DNA from 4 places in the Marinifilum sp. genome. Region 2 is predicted to be linked to each of the others. Evidence: riboswitches for the same ligand, from Rfam matches in the RefSeq annotation. Region 2 holds a riboswitch; each other region holds the start of a gene.
The links. Region 2 has a riboswitch for cobalamin ahead of ACO05S_RS04070 (TonB-dependent receptor). Riboswitches for the same ligand answer to the same signal wherever they lie in the genome.
Positions count from the first base shown of each region.

Region 1 (4,221 bases), 540 kb from region 2:
GGTGCAATAGTTAATATACTGCAATATTTTAGCGATCCTGAGCAAATACAAAGTTTCATTGTATGGACATTTGGATCGTTGGCCGGAGTAGGTTGGACAGAAATGAAAGTAATGGGGCCAATTGTGTTTGCAGGCTTAATTTTGGCTTTTTTTCTGATAAAACCAATGGATGCCTTACTACTAGGAGAGAATTATGCTCGCGGCGTGGGAATATCAGTAAGAAAGGTAAGAATAGCCGTAATTATAAGTACAGCGCTTATTGCTGGTACTTTAACTGCATTTACAGGTCCAATTGCTTTTATTGGAGTTGCGATTCCTCATATTGCACGCTCCATTTTTCGAACGGCAAGTCATAAAGTTTTAATGCCGGCAGTAGTTTTGATTGGAGCGGCCATCATGTTAATATGTGATATTTTTTCTCAATTACCAGGCAACCAGAGTACATTACCAATTAACTCGGTAACCGCACTATTTGGAGGACCAGTTGTAATTTGGGTCATTGTTAGAAGTAGAAATGTAAAAGCATCTTTTGGTGGATAGAATAGATATGAAAGAGGTGAATGAAAATCAAAATATTCTGGTAACAAAGGATTTATCCATTGGCTACAAACAGTCAAAGAAGGATGTGCTGTGTTTGCTTTCTGATATCAACCTTACCATACGCAGAGGAGAAATGGTTTGTTTACTTGGGCCAAACGGAGCTGGAAAATCAACCTTAATGCGAACAATTGCCGGTATACAAGCACCATTGGCAGGCAAAACTTTAGTAGAAGGAGTTCCAATTCGTGATCGAAATTTCAAAGAAATTGCACAGCTCTTAAGTATTGTGCTTACCGAGCGTATAAATGTTGGTAACTTAACTGTTTACCATGTGGTTTCCTTGGGAAGACATCCATACACTTCATGGATGGGCAAATTATCGGATGCAGATAACCAGAAAATAAAATGGGCTCTTGAACAAGTAGGATTGCTTCACTATGCCAATCATTTTATCAATCAATTGAGTGATGGTGAGCGGCAACGAGTAATGATTGCCAAGGCCCTGGCGCAGGACACACCATTAATTATGCTTGACGAACCTACTGCTCATCTCGACCTGCCTAACCGGGTAGAAATAATGCGTTTGCTTCATCGTCTTGCCAGAGAAACGAACAAAGCAATTTTACTATCGACCCATGAATTGGATTTGGCATTGCAAGCTGCCGACCTAATTTGGCTGATGGCAAGAAATATGCCTGTAAAAGTTGGTGCTCCCGAGGATTTGGTTTTAAATGGTAGTATCGAAGATACATTTCATAATGATTCTTTTAACTTCGACAGGAAAACAGGAAATTTTATCATGAACTACCAGAAAAAACAGATCATCCAGGTTTTAGGTAATGATGTGATGGGATTCTGGACACAACGTGCGCTCTCACGTGAAGGTTATCAGGTAACCTGCGAAAAAGTGGAAGCTTGTTGTGTAAACTTATTGGATGAAACCATGGAGTGGGAAGTGCATCAGGATGGAAGCATTCTTACTTGCAATAGCATTCAGAAATTACTAGAGCTCATAAAGTCGAATTTCGAAAAAAATGAATAAGTTTTTTTAAACCGAAGTGCTGATTGGTAATGGGTTTTTATTCTAAATTGTCCGCATTTTTAACTACATATGAAGCCTGAGAAATTGTGTAAGAAAACAATTAGGAATTGCGGATCGTAATTGTTTTTTTTCATACATTTGCAGCGCAATTGGTTCCCAGTACCCTTTAGCTTAAGGAGTGGGATGAAAAGGGAATCCGGTTAAAATCCGGAGCTGTTCCCGTAGCTGTAAGCTCGAAAATAAGCTTTTTTTACTGCAATACCACTGACAGGCAACTGCCTGTTGGGAAGGTTAAAAAAAGTCGAGCAAGCCAGAAGACCTGCCAGTTTGCATACAATTTTTCAAAACATTCGGAGAAGGTGTTTGGAAAGCGATAGGATTTTAGTATTTCAAACTGTTGTGATCCCAATATTTTCTTCTTTATCAATTTATAGGATGAAGTGGAATTTAGTTTTTTTGTTGATTTTTTGGGGTTTTGGTGTTCAGGCTCGAACAAATGTTATAGATACGGTACATGTTAATGCCATAGATATTGTTGCACCCAGATTAGATCATTTTTCATCAACCGAGAAAACGATTAAAGTTGACTCTATAGCTTTACAAAGCTATGATGGTAAAGATTTGGCGGGCTTATTACAGAAAGTGGCTTTGGTAAATGTCTCTTCAAATGGTTCTCTAGGTGGTCTGTCAACGATTACCATTCGAGGAAATTCTTCTACCCACACATCAGTAAATTGGAATGGTATTCCCGTTAATTCGCTTACTACAGGTTCGGCAGATTTATCTCTTATAGGAGCTGGTAGTTTTAATAACATCCGAGTGGTTTATGGGGCAAATGCTTCATTGTATGGAAGTGGTACATTAGGAGGTGCCATTGAACTTTCAAATACTCCAACATGGGAGGATCAATCGTCCATTGGCTTAATGAACGAAATAGGTAGCTTTTCGAATTACAGAACAAAACTTCATGGGAAATATTCAAACAAGTGGATATCCTATACTGCCCAGGCATTTTTTCAATATGGTGAAAATGATTTCTCTTATGTGGACAAATATGATTTTGGTTCGCCAACCGAGAGATTAAATAATAACCAAAATCGTGTTTACGGTACAATTCACGACCTGCATATTAAACTGAACAAGCACTATATTGATTTGGGAGCCTGGTATCAGGCCAAGAAAAAAAATATTGCCGGTACAATGGGAATTGGCGAACCCAAAAGCAATCAGCAGCAAAGAGATTCTTCACTAAAGATTTACTTGGGATGGAAAACCTTGCTTGGGAAGTTTAGAATGGAAGCCAAATCGGCTTATCTGTATGATTATTTAAAGTATACGAGCGGATTTTTATCTGAAATTTCATCCGAAAGGGTGTTGAACGATGCTAACATTCGTTACTACTTAACCCGAAAATTAAGTGTAGATGTAAATGCTAAGTATTCTTGGTTAAAAGGAAAGACGAATAATTACGAGAAAGAGGAAAATGAATCAAGGGTAACTGTTGCAGGAAAGTATTCGCCGGATTTTGGAACTTTCATTTTTACTTTTGGAAAAGAATGGAATACTGAGATTAATCCACCGGAAATGTATTCGTTTAGTTCTTTGTGGCATATTGTGCCTCACTTTTTAGATGTTAGGGCAAAGGCTAGTAATCATTTTCGAAGACCAACTTTTAACGAGAGATATTGGGTGCCGGGCGGAAATATCAATATCAAAGCAGAAGAAGGGTGGAATGCTGAGTTTGGATTGGCTTTGTTATCATTGGAAACAAAATACGGTCAATTGAATGCAGATTTAGGACTATATCAATCAAAGAACAAGAATGCAATCTCGTGGCAACCAACCGGATCGTACTGGAGTCCTTTAAATACCGGACAAATGATAAGCAGAGGCTTGGAACTGGAAATAAATCATATGCTAAGAATTGGGAATGACAGGCTTCGTACATCCATAAAATACGCTTATAATGATGCGTATAACAACGATAAAGCCAGTGGTAAATATAAACAAACATTGGCTTATCGACCACACCATATTACAAAGGTTTTGAGCGATTATATTTCCAAAAATTGGAATGCAGGAGTTATAGCTACCTTCCGGTCGCATACAAAAAATTGGCAAGAGCAGAAGGTTGATGGAAACTTTCTCCTTGATGTGAATGGAGGATATCGATTTAAAACCGACTTTGCAAAGTTTAAAATAACTGGAAGAATCGAGAATATTTTAGATAAATCTTATGAGCTGGTTAAGTATTACCCCATGCCAGGTCGAGCATTTTATTTAGGGGTGAATGTAATTTTCTAATACTATTAAAAATGAAAAAATTTTTAAAATTTAGTTTAGGCTTGTTAATTGCAAGTTCTTTATTTGTATCCTGTTCGGATGATGATAATGAAATGCCAAGCCTGTCGGTAAACAATGGTGTTGTTATTGAGAATGGTGCAACTGTTGCAATTACTGCATCAGAATTAAATGTAGTTGATACAGATACTGAAGATATTGATATTGTTTATACAGTAACTGTGGCAACCGAAAATGGTATTATTGCCAATGTAAATGATGTGACAACAGCTATTGATCAATTTACTCAAGCTGATGTGGCAGCATCAAAAATTGTATATGTACACAATGGAAGCCAA
Region 1 covers NZ_OZ246019.1:518,393-522,613, reverse strand. The annotation lists gene ACO05S_RS02040 (iron chelate uptake ABC transporter family permease subunit) at 1-540, shown strand, start outside; gene ACO05S_RS02035 (ABC transporter ATP-binding protein) at 533-1,582, shown strand; cobalamin riboswitch at 1,716-1,923, shown strand; gene ACO05S_RS02030 (TonB-dependent receptor) at 2,018-3,886, shown strand; gene ACO05S_RS02025 (cadherin-like domain-containing protein) at 3,898-4,221, shown strand, end outside.
Region 1: linked by a shared signal. The riboswitch ahead of ACO05S_RS02030 (TonB-dependent receptor) and the one ahead of ACO05S_RS04070 (TonB-dependent receptor) in region 2 are both predicted to bind cobalamin.

Region 2 (4,221 bases):
AAGTTGATAGGCGTCAGCGTAACTACGCTCAAGGTCTTCTTCCAAATAGAATCGGTTAGATTTATAAACACCAGATAAGTTGATATTCAACTTCTTCTTCTTCCATCTCTCAGTCCATGAAAGTTTCCAGGTAGCACTGTGTTCCGAAATACCATTTAATCTAATGTCCTGTGTTAGATTTCTGGCATACACATAGCTGTAGCTTCCATTAAAAATGAGTTGCGAAAATATTGGGTAGCTAAAGTGCCAATCTGCACCAAAAGTTCTTGCATCATCAATATTGTAGCGCTTTTTGCTTTCTTCAATTCCTCTTCGCGAGTGATCGTAGGTTGTGGGAATAATTTTGTAATCGATTTTGTCGTATAGGCGATTCAGGTATACACTTAAGCCAGTTTTAAACTTATTTGCACTAAATTCACTGGATAAAGCTAAATAATGTGATTTTTGAGCTTTTAGATCCTCGTTTCCAAGGTACAATCGATACATGCCCATGCGATTACTTTCATAGTAATAGTATAATTCTCTTAGAGTAGGGCTCTTGTAACCATTTGAGTATGTAAACCTGTGAGTGAAATTAGCCTCTTTATACATCATGGTTAATTTGGGAGTTAGTGCAAAACCTGATTTATCATGATAAATACTTCTAATGCCCACAACCAAATCAAACTTTTTGCTAAGTTTCATCTCATCCTGAGTATACAATGAGTAAGTGTAGGAGTTTACATTAGGTGTGCTTAGTCGGTATTTGGCTTCGAGGTATTCGCCTTTAACTTCGCTTCCAAAAATCAATTTGTGCCTGTCGTTTAGCCCTAAAACCCCTTTACATTGTAAAATCACATTCACCTCATCCGAATTTTTGAATCGATCGCCCGGATAGTAGGTTTTCTTAATCACATCTGAATCCGTAATATAGGTTTCGTTGTATTTGTATGGATATTCGGTATAATACAAATAGTTATCTGCATCAATACTGAAACTTAGGTAATCATTCTTATTAAGTTTGTACTTGCCTCCAAGTGATACAGCCCTGTCGTTGTAGTAATAGTTGTGCATTTGCGCCCTGAATGGAAAGTACAGTGTTTTTTCGTACCAGGACAAATCCATATTTAAACTCAATTTTTGATTTACCTCGTACTCTAAAAGCTGGCTAATGGTATATGCTTTACTTTTGTTTACTGGTTTGTAGAAGGTATGAACCAAAAAAGGCAAATCATGATTAGATTCCCATTTGTTGTTATACTTCATTGAATTCAGCTGATATCCTGCCTTCTGTTTGTAATTAAAAGTGGTTTTCCCCGATAGTTTTCCTTTGCTAAAACCAAAGCTGTTTAGTTGTTTAAATTCTCCATAAGCACCCAGTCTGGAACTAGAGTTCACGCTTGTTTTGCCTTTTAATTTTTTGGTGATGATATTGATTACACCAGCAATGGCATCTGATCCATACAGTGTAGATGAGGCACCCTTAACAACTTCGATTTGCTCAATATCGTCTGAGTTAATTCGACTCAAATCGGTATAACCACCAACACCACCAGTAAGTCTTTTTCCGTTTACAAGAACTAGAACATAGTCTCTTCCCAAACCATTTATCTTGATATTAGAACCCATAGAGCTTCTGGTATAATCTATTGAGGAAGAAATGCCAGAAATGATCTCTTCAATATTTCTTCCCGAAAGATCTGTAATATCAGATTTGGTAATTATTTCGGTTTGTACAGGGGTATTATCAATTTTGTGATGAGTTCCCGTTCCTGTTACAACCACAGGTGCTATGCAAAATGATTTTGGTTGAAGTGCAATATTAAAGCTATAAGGATCAGTATCTAATGTGATCGTTTGACTGAATTTTTCGTAACCCAAAACCGAAACAGAAAGAATATATGATCCTTTTTTAAGTTCATCAAATCTATATAAACCGCCATTATTAGTAGTTGTGGTAACATTTAAACCATCCAAATAAAGGTAGGCAAAATCAATACCTTCATTGGTTTTGTTATTGTACACCTTGCCACTAAGGCTAATTTTTTGTGAGAATGCGGAAAAACATACTATCTGCATTAACATCATGCAAAAAAACTTATGCATAGTAAAAATTTACTAATGCATTCCTGGAACAAATGAGGTAAATGTATTCTGAAAATAAAACCAACCATCATTAACTTCTTTTCCCGGAAGCAATAATTAAACAATAACTGTTGGCAGGTTTCCTGACTTTCCCTATTCTTAACTCCTTCCCATCCCCAAATATCGGGACAGTGGATAATGACTGTTAAGAAAAAATTAATGCCTAAGCATTAATGGGATTTACAGTAGCGGGTACTGTTCCGGAATTACACCGGATTCCCTTTTAACCCAATTTGCTGATTGCAAATCGAGCACCAAAAGCGTTGCAAATGTATTATTTTTTATTGATAAGAAAAATAGAACTGGAGTCAATACTTGTGTTAAGGAGCATTTTTTTGTTGAAAGCGTGCTGAGACAAAATAGATGTTCGATTCTGTATTTCTCTCATGAACTATTCCCCGATAAACTTCTATATTTACTGCCGCAAATCAGAATACAAATGATAGATACATTAGAACAAGGATTTTTTGGTATTGGTATACAGAACGGAAAAACACCCGAGAACTTAGGTGTGTTGTGGCGTTCAGCCCAGAATATGGGCGCTAGCTTTATATTTACTGTTGGTAAACGCTATGCAAAGCAAGCCTGTGATACACATAAAGCAACGGGAGCTATGCCATATTTCCATTACGATAATTTCGATGATTTTTATGCTCATCTGCCTAAAGGAGCTGTTTTGGTGGGAGTGGAGCTTGATGATAAGGCTGTAGAATTGGAAGAATTCAAGCATCCACGTCGTTGTGTGTATCTTTTAGGAGCCGAAGACAATGGCTTAACCAAAACTGCAATCGAAAAATCGCATCACCTGGTAAAGTTTGATACTCGTTTAAGTATAAATGTATCTGCAGCAGGTAGCATCATCATGTACGATAGAAATCTAAAAACTAAGCTTGGCAAGACTTTATATTGATTTTCTAGACTTTTTCTAGTACAATAGCAATTCCCTGTCCAACTCCAATACACATGGTGCAAAGTGCATATTTAGCATCGGAGTTGATGAGCTGATAATAAGCCGATGTAGTGATGCGGGCTCCACTCATTCCAAGCGGATGACCTAAGGCAATAGCGCCTCCCAAAGGATTAATACGAGGATCATCATCAGCAAGACCCAGTTCACGAGTACAACCAAGCGATTGGGCAGCAAATGCTTCATTTAGTTCAATAATGTCCATATCATCAAGTTGGAGTCCCGTTAGTTTAAGCACTTTTTGTGTGGCGCTTACTGGTCCCATACCCATAATTCGAGGCAGAACACCAGCAGTGGCCATGCCCAATATCTTCACTTTAGGAGTTAGTTTGTACCTTTTTACAGCTTCTTCGGAAGCCAATAAAATTGCTGCAGCACCATCATTTACTCCCGAAGCATTTCCTGCTGTTATACTTCCATTTGGTCCTGAAATGGATTTTAAACTGGCCAGTTTCTCCAATGAGGAAAGTCGGGGATGCTCGTCGGTAGAGAAGAGGATTGGTTCGGCTTTTCGCTGTGGTATTTCAACTGGAACAATCTCGTGAGCCAAACTTCCATTTTCCTGAGCTATTTGAGCTTTCTCCTGACTCCATCGGGCAAATTTGTCTTGATCCTCACGACTGATATTAAAATCATCTGCAATATTTTGTGCCGTTTGAATCATTCCTTCGGTACCATACAATTGGTCAAGCTTTTTATTCACAAATCGCCAACCGATTGTTGTATCTTCCAGTTTTTGAGTACGACCAAAAGCTGTTTCGGCTTTTCCCATCACAAAAGGAGCTCTTGACATGCTTTCTACACCTCCGGCAATCATAACATGCGCTTCTCCTGCTTTTATGGCTCTTGCAGCACTTCCAATAGCATCCATTCCCGATCCGCACAAACGATTAATGGTGACTGCCGAAACTATTTCAGGAAAACCAGCCAAAAGAGTAGCCATACGAGCTACATTTCGGTTGTCTTCACCCGCCTGATTGGCACAGCCCATTAAAACATCATCAATGGCGTTCCAATCCATATCGGGATTTCTGTCCATTAAGGCTTTTAAAGGAATTGCTGCCAAATCATCGGTTCGAATCGAAGCTAATGATCCTGAATATTTTCCTACAGGTGTTCTTATGGCATCG
Region 2 covers NZ_OZ246019.1:1,056,790-1,061,010, reverse strand. The annotation lists gene ACO05S_RS04070 (TonB-dependent receptor) at 1-2,085, opposite strand, end outside; cobalamin riboswitch at 2,181-2,398, opposite strand; gene ACO05S_RS04065 (RNA methyltransferase) at 2,564-3,034, shown strand; gene pcaF (3-oxoadipyl-CoA thiolase) at 3,039-4,221, opposite strand, start outside.

Region 3 (4,221 bases), 530 kb from region 2:
CCAAACTTGCACCAGAGCTAATTCCCAATACAAAAGGTCCGGCTAATGGATTTCGAAACAAGGTTTGCATCATTAAACCCGTTACCGACAGTCCGGCACCAACAAAAATCGCTGTTAATGCTTTCGGTAATCTAAAGTTAATTACAATGTAGTTCCAGGAATTTTTAACATCTCCACCTGCTAAAATGGCAAATACTTTTTCGAAAGGAATATTCACCGAACCAAAAATCAAATCCAAAAGTAAAAGTCCAATGATAAGAAGGCACAATGCGCCAAATAATATCGATACAAGTTTCCCTTTTTGCGAAATCATATCTTACTTCAATTTTTGGAAAAAATGCAATTCGTAATTAGGCAACAATTCAGGATGTAAAATCTTTATCACATCCTTAAATACAATGTCAGGTTGCATCACTCCAGATTCATACCAATCATTTGCCCCACTCTCCTTCATCCTTTTGGTATAGCAATAAACTTGTTTGGTTTTAAAGGGTTTAAACAAGCTATATCTTTTATCCAAACCAGAAAGGTCTTCCATTGTTCTACATTGTCCCGGCCCAAACCATATATCTGCGTCATGTTGCTTGTCAAACACTGTCTCAAAACTTAAAGGCATACTACCTCTGCTACTGTCAGAAAACCAATAATAATCAGCTTTACCATCGCGTAACAATTGTGCCATGTACGATTGCCCACCCGGCATATACCAAGTTCCTTTAAAATTATAGCCAGACAATATGCTAGGTCCAGTTTCTGCATTCGTAACCAAAGCTTTTAAATCGTTGTAGTTTTTATCAATTTTCTCGAAATACTGATTGGCTTCGGCCTCCTTATTAAAAAAGGCAGCAATAAACTTTGCCCATTCGGCACGAGCCAAAGGGGAAGATTCCATCCATTCGATATTATAAGCAACAGGCAATCCAGCTTGCATTAATTTGGTTTCTTTTTCCGTAATCTTCATAAATCCAGCAACCATAACCAAATCAGGATCAAGTTCAACAATCTTTTCAAAATTCAGAGTCTCAGCATGACCAACAGCTTGAATTTTTCCTTCTTTCGATTTTTTATCGAGATCTTGATCATATATCCTATCAGGCAAAGAAACGGCAACAATTTTATCATCCACTTTCAGAAACTTTAAAATCCCAATTTGAGTACTTGATAAGGCTGCAATGCTTTTAACGGGAACTTCTACCAACAATCCGTCTGTAGGAATATTCGGTACCTCCTCTCCTCTGTTTTTTAAATAATATTTCTGAAAAATCTTACCAGGATTCCATGGATCCCAAACAATTATCTCCTTTAAATTATTCTCAAGAATCTTGATTTCGAATCCTTTTGCGTATTTCAGTTTTGTTTGCTGATAAAAGGACGTATCAACAGCACTGGGTTTCGAATTCTTTGAAGTTTGCTTTTTTTGCTCTCCCGATTGGCATGCAACAAAACCTAAAACAGTAAGGAGCAACAAGTTTAGGCCGATCTTTTTTAATAAGTTCATTTTTCCACAAGTTATTGTGGGGAAGGATAATCAGAAAATACAATTCTCAAAAATCATACTCTCGTTACTCAGTTCCCCGAAGTCACGAAATAAGTTATCAACCGGGCAGGTATTCCGACTTACCCTCTTTCAAGGAAGGATTACGGCTGCGGGGACAGCTTTGGATTCACACCAAATTCCCTTTTCATTCTAAATAGCTAGAAACCCAATTGCTGCAAAGCTATGCAATATTTTGAAACTTCATGAAGTTTTAGCATCACTTATAGAATTTGATTTTGTTTATCTACTTCAAACTGTTTTGCTGTACTTCTAATTTTTCTGTGAATTCATCCAAACTTTTTGTGATAAGTTCGTGAACCACTATCTCAGGTTGAATTTCTGTAATAATATCTTTTACCCGTTCGGTTTTAAAAGGCAAATGCTGATCGATTTGCAAAACATGATTACGAGCTGCCAAATATTTTTCGGGATGAGTTAATTTTTCCCAATTCTCAGGAAAACCATTTTGTATTTGTTGTAACTGATATTCTCCCGACAAACTACAATTCAAGTGTAAACTTTTAATTTTATCTTGCACACCTTTCGACAATCTTGATATTCTATCCAACACAAAATCGATTGCCTCATCCTCGCAACGCAGCGCAGGATTTGTATTCATTAAATGTCCTGTATCAAGTAGAATATTCCAATTACTGAACTCCAGCCTTGCTGCAAAATCATCTATCTCAGCAGGAAATAACAGATCCAAACCTGGCCACCACAAATTTTCAATTGCAATGCTAACAGGAGGCTCACCATGCTTAAACTCTTTTGCCGTTCTATTCAACATTTCGGCTAAGCAGGAGCAAACTTCAATGTTTCTATAAGTATAATCACGAGTAAAAGTATGATCCAATTCAATATGAGCAGCATGAATAACCGCATGTGATGGATGAAATAAGCTAGCATACTCCCACATTTCTTTTTGCGTTTGTACCATTTCTGCGGCATTTCTACCTCCACAATAGAATTTCAAGTATTCAGGCTTTACTTCAGGAAAATAACTTTTTACCGCTTTCTCTCCTTTTCGCCAAACATCTAACCATGTGAGCCAAAAAGGCAAATGAATTGATTTTACAATTTCTCGGGGAATTTCATCTGATGGGTGATCATATCCTATTAACAACTCCACTCCATCAAGCTTTCGTTGGTTAATGTATTCTTTTAATCCCTCCCATCTATTATCAAATCTTTCTATATCGGAAGGATGAACAGAAAAGTCGATTAAGTTTTGATAGCTCATATTTATATTTTGCATCAAAAATAGCTTTAATTGACTATTTCCATACCCGTATTTTCAATCAATTTTTATCTGTTCTTTATCAGATCAAGCAAAAAAATGACGTTTTGCCGCTTTTTGCCAAACTCCGTAAACGTTATCATAAATACCAAAAACGAAAAATACATGTTATTAATGACAAATTTCTTTATTAAACCAATGTAACGCAAACAATTTCGGGGCTTTCCGCAACCGTTGGAAGTTCTTTTTTTTGTTATTTTTCTACTTTTCGAAGATTTTATTTAGATTATTTCTCTTAATAATCCATAGATTTACAATGTCAGCATGAGAGAAAAAACAAGAGCTGATTTTATTAACATTTAATTATTAAATCTTATTACAATGAGAACAAAAAATGTAAATCTAAAAGGAATCGTATTAGGAGTAATACTATTCTTAGGCGCAAGTTCAAGCTTTGCCACTGGTAAAATTAAAATTAACACCTACTTGGATACCGATTTATCTATTGTATCCATCATCAATCCAACAGAGACTGAATTAAAGATGAGAATTTATGACAATGATGGGAACTTGTACTACTCAAAAAAAGTAAAAAGTACTACAACCGATCAAAAACTTTTTGATTTCTCGTATTTGGAAGATGGCCTTTACAAAATCGTATTAACAGGTGCAGAAAAAAGAATCGAAAAAGAGTTTAGTGTAGAAGGAAGTAAGCTAAAAGTAGAAAAAAACAATCCGCTAAATGAAAGAACTTTATTTAGGTCAGAAAAAAACAATCTATTTGTAAGTTTCCTTTCTTTCGAAAACAAAAAATTCAACCTGTCGATTACAGACGAATTTGGTAACGAAGTTTTTGATCAGTCATATACTTCCGCTCCAACTTTCTCAAAAAAGTTTAATGTTACAGCTCTACCTGAAGGAGAATATAAAGTACGTTTAATCTCGAATAATAAAGAATACAACTATGCCTTCAGAAAATAGTGAGCAAAGTGGTTCCAGTGACCAGATGATGCTTATAAATCAAAAATTTTTAATAAGTGTATCCCTTAAAAACTAGAGATACACTTTTTTTATTTATTTCAGAATCGAAAATTTACTTCCTGCCGATCTAATCATACTGCTTGATTTGCAAATCACACCTATAAAAGATATCTTCAAGCTCCCTTAATTTAAATAGATCAGAAAAATGAAAAAACTATTATTTGTAATCGCTATCTGCGGTTTCGTATTAAGCTCTTGCGGAAACAAAACCAAAACAGCTAATTCAGAGGACAAAGCTTGTTGTTGTAAAGAAAAAACTGAAACCACTGCGGATCTTAAAAAAGGATGTGCCAATGGATGTACTCACGGTGCAAAAACAGAGTGTTCTGCCGAAGCCAGTGCTGAGCACAAAGGCGAATGTTGTAAAGACAAAAATACTGGCAAGTGTGAATGCAAAGAAGGA
Region 3 covers NZ_OZ246019.1:522,814-527,034, forward strand. The annotation lists gene ACO05S_RS02040 (iron chelate uptake ABC transporter family permease subunit) at 1-313, opposite strand, end outside; gene ACO05S_RS02045 (ABC transporter substrate-binding protein) at 317-1,498, opposite strand; cobalamin riboswitch at 1,586-1,722, opposite strand; gene ACO05S_RS02050 (hypothetical protein) at 1,782-2,795, opposite strand; gene ACO05S_RS02055 (T9SS C-terminal target domain-containing protein) at 3,159-3,758, shown strand; gene ACO05S_RS02060 (hypothetical protein) at 3,964-4,221, shown strand, end outside.
Region 3: linked by a shared signal. The riboswitch ahead of ACO05S_RS02045 (ABC transporter substrate-binding protein) and the one ahead of ACO05S_RS04070 (TonB-dependent receptor) in region 2 are both predicted to bind cobalamin.

Region 4 (4,221 bases), 1.6 Mb from region 2:
AAGATTATTAATAATGATTCCAACACCGTAAACACCACCTGGTACGATTCCATGAGGATCAATAAAGAAAACAAAACCTGCAGCCATTATAAAGGTTCCTGCAATCACTAAAGTGTATTGATAAATCCATTGATAGGATAAAAATTTGTTTTTCTGTAGTAAAGTCATTTCTTTAATCTTTTATATTTCTGAATACATAATTGTGAGATATAGGCATTGCAATACCAGTTTTGCAATGAATTGTATTGAAAACCAATGTTGTTTAACCAGCCTATAGATTAGGAAAAGGTGCACCAGAATAAATACTGCTATCATATCCTGGCAATTAAGAAAGTATTATAAGTGAATACTCTTTGGAAATTGAACTTTCACAAGTAGGTACAGAAAAATAAAGAAACAGCTATTTTTAAGCATGATTCAATTACTTTTTAATTAAAAAACTCACACTTAAAATCCTTCAAGTGCTTTTATTTAGCAAACTTTTTCTTACATGCACTTCTATCCAGGAAGCAATATGTAATTAGTAATTATTTGGCAGGTTTCCTGACTTTCCTCAATTGCAACAGCCTTCCCCTTCTCATACAGATTAGAGTGGCATGACGGAATTGCATTTGTGTTTCACCAAGCTGGCAAAACTGAGAATTACAGTAGCGGGTACTGTTCCGGATTTTCACCGGATTCCCTTTTGATTCAATCTTCCGAAAGGATGAGTTGATCACCAAAATCGAGACAAATGTATTGTATTTTTTTTTGCATATAAACCCAGCCACTCGCAAAATAAAAGTGTTGTATAACACAAATTCGAAGAACTACAGTACCTATTCTAAAAAGCCTTAATCCCTAATATTTCTTCTGAACAGCGTATGGTAAAAAATATTTAATCAATAGCTTAAGCAAGTGGCACTTTCTAAATTGAAGACATGTATCCATTTTAATTTGCTTTTTTGATTTGTTTTTTGATAACTTTGCCTTCGATAATAAAATAAGATATCCCGTAAAGGGATTTAAAAGGGAATCATGTGAAAATCATGAGCTGACGCGCAACTGTGATTCCGACCTAAAGTTTGTAAGAACAAAGCCACTGTTCCAATGTGAGGAATGGGAAGGCCTTATAAACCGGAAAGCCAGGAGACCTGTCTTATTTGAGTAAAGATTGAAGCTTTCGCGAACCAAAGCAAAAAATCAGGTCTTCCGTTTAGAACATTATTCCTTTTGTTCGAGAATTACCTGTCTTTTTTCTGTTTGCAAGCATTCAATTGTAACAATTAATGTTTTAGCTATGCAAGCAACAAATAACACTCCTCGCGTAATGGAGTTTACACATCACTTTTTCCTGTGCAAATTGCTTTTTTGCACAACTACTTCTGTAAACAATCTTTGTAATAAAATTTGGTATTGATTCCTGACTAGCCCTCGAAATCAATGTCGATAAAGTGCGGCTTCCCAAGGTGGTTCAATTATTTCAATTGTGTTCTGATAAGGTTTTATAGCATCATATCGGTAAGTATCAGTCACAATTGATGAGCTGTAATTAGATTAGGCTTTTATTAGGGAAGCCGCACTAAATCCTTTTAAAATCCATGCTTATGAGTTTTTTAGAACTATTCGCTAAACCTGGAACTGCCTCAACCATCATGATTATGTGTATTGTAGCAGTGCTTGGTATTCTGTTTGGTAAAATCAAAATCTTAAAAATTAAACTGGGCATTGCCGGAATCCTATTTTCGGGATTGCTAATCGGACATCTGGGAGCTGAAACTGATCCGCACGTCCTACACTTTATCAAAGAGTTTGGTTTAATTCTTTTTGTATATTCCATTGGACTTGAAGTTGGTCCTCGCTTACTTCCCTCCTTAAAAAAGAACGGATTAAAAATCAACATGCTTGCAGCAGGCATTGTTATTACCGGTTTTTTTACCGCTGTAGCAGTAAAATTCATTTTTAATGTGCCTATTTCGGTAATTACGGGAGTAATGTGTGGAGCAGTAACCAACACCCCTGCATTGGGCGCAGCTCAGCAATCCATTGGCGATATATTAAATAATGCTGATTTAGCTGCCGCAAGCACACAAACTGTTGGGATGGCCTATGCCGTAGCTTACCCTTTCGGGATATTCGGTATTATCATCACCATGATCGTTCTTAGAGTAATCTATAGAATTAATGTAAAAAAGGAAGAAGAACAATACAGAAAAGAGATAACAGGATTGGATGGAAAGCTGATTGCCATTAACATCGAAATTACCAATCAAAATATTATTGGTAAGAGTATTGAATTTTTAAGCAATACTTGCAATAAGGATTTTGTTCTTTCGCGCATCCAGAGAAAGGGTGAGTTTTTGGCTGCTGATTCTGATTTAATCATAGAACAAGGAGACAAATTATATGGTGTTTCGAGCCAGGTAAACTTTAAGAACATTGAGCTGAACCTTGGTAAGATTAATGAAACAAAAGAACAGGAAATTAGTGGTAGACTTGGAATGAAACAAGTAATGATTACCAATAAAAAGCTGGCAGGGCAAAGTATCAAGCAGATTGGAATATCACGTCGTTTTCCTGTAAATATCACCAGAATTTATCGCAATGGTGTTGAATTGATGCCTACCGAAGAGGATAGTATCGAATTTGGTGATACCGTTAGAATTGTAGGTGAAAAATCTGCACTCCCTCAAGTTTCAAAGTTACTTGGTAACTCGGTAAAAGAGCTTTCGCACCCTAATATATTACCTATTTTTATGGGAATATTGTTAGGAGTTTTAATTGGTTTAATTCCTATTCACATTCCAGGATTACCCGCTCCAGCCAAATTGGGATTGGCTGGCGGCCCCTTATTAATTGCATTAATCCTGGGTCATACCGGAAGAATTGGCAAGATGGACTTTTACATGACCCCCAGTGCCAACTTGTTTATTCGTGAATTGGGTATTGTTCTCTTCCTTGCCTGCGTTGGGCTTTCTTCAGGCAAGCATTTTATTGAGACACTGCTGAACGAAGGTTACATTTGGATGCTATACGGTGTAATCATCACTTTTGTACCACTCATTACTTTCGCAATCATTGCAAGAATTTTAAAAATCAACTACCTGTCGATATGCGGTTTGCTTTCAGGGTCGATGACTGATCCTCCTGCTTTGGAGTTTGCCAATTCAATAGCACCTGTTCAGGCACAATCTACAGCCTATGCCACGGTTTACCCATTGGTGATGTTCCTGAGGGTATTGCTGGCTCAGGTGTTGGTGTTGCTTTTTAGCTAATTGATCCTTTTCAAATTAATTATCTGGTAATTGAAAGAATAATATAATGAAAGACAATAGAATACAATTTAAAAAATACACCTCTCGCAAAGAGCAATTAGAAGCTCAATACAATTGGGAATACTTCGCAAAACAACACAAAAAAGGCAAGCTTACCGCACGTGAGCGAATTGAGATCCTTTTTGATGAAAATAGCTTTGAAGAAATTGACGCATTCGTAAAGCCTGCCGGTGACATAACAACACACATTTATGGTGATGGTGTGATTTGTGGTCATGGAAAGATTAATGGACGCAAAGTATTTGCCTTTGCTCAAGACTTTACTTTTATGGGTGGATCTCTAGGTTCTGTTCATGCTGAAAAAATCATGAAAGTTCAGGATATGGCTCTTAGTATGGGGCATCCTATTGTTGGTTTGATCGATTCGGGTGGAGCCAGAATACAAGAAGGTGTTGCCAGTTTGGCAGGATATGCTGGAATTTTTCATCGCAATGTGAAATCATCAGGGGTAATTCCTCAAATTTCGGTTATTCTAGGGCCTGCTGCAGGAGGTGCTGTGTACTCTCCTGCCCTTACCGATTTTATTTTTATGTGCAGACATACAGCATACATGTTTGTTACTGGTCCAGACGTTGTAAAAGAAGTTCTTAATGAGGAAACAAGTTCTGAAGAATTGGGAGGTGCCGATATCCACGGCTCAAAAAGTGGAGTTGCACAATTTATCTACGACGACGAAGAGCATACTCTATTGGGGGTGCGTAAACTTTTACAATATCTGCCTTCTAACAATGTAGATTTACCTCCTCTTACCGGCAATGAATTCGAAGCACCTGAAAACCCGGGAAAATTAGGCCTCATCATTCCCGAAGAAGCCAATATTCCTTACGACATGCTCGATATCATTAAAAATTTGGTGGACAAAAACAGTTTCCACGAGATATCAGAAAACTTTGCTTCCAATATTATT
Region 4 covers NZ_OZ246019.1:4,234,772-4,238,992, reverse strand. The annotation lists gene ACO05S_RS16440 (YitT family protein) at 1-168, opposite strand, end outside; cobalamin riboswitch at 517-738, opposite strand; cobalamin riboswitch at 969-1,155, shown strand; gene ACO05S_RS16435 (putative transporter) at 1,587-3,254, shown strand; gene ACO05S_RS16430 (acyl-CoA carboxylase subunit beta) at 3,301-4,221, shown strand, end outside.
Region 4: linked by a shared signal. The riboswitch ahead of ACO05S_RS16435 (putative transporter) and the one ahead of ACO05S_RS04070 (TonB-dependent receptor) in region 2 are both predicted to bind cobalamin.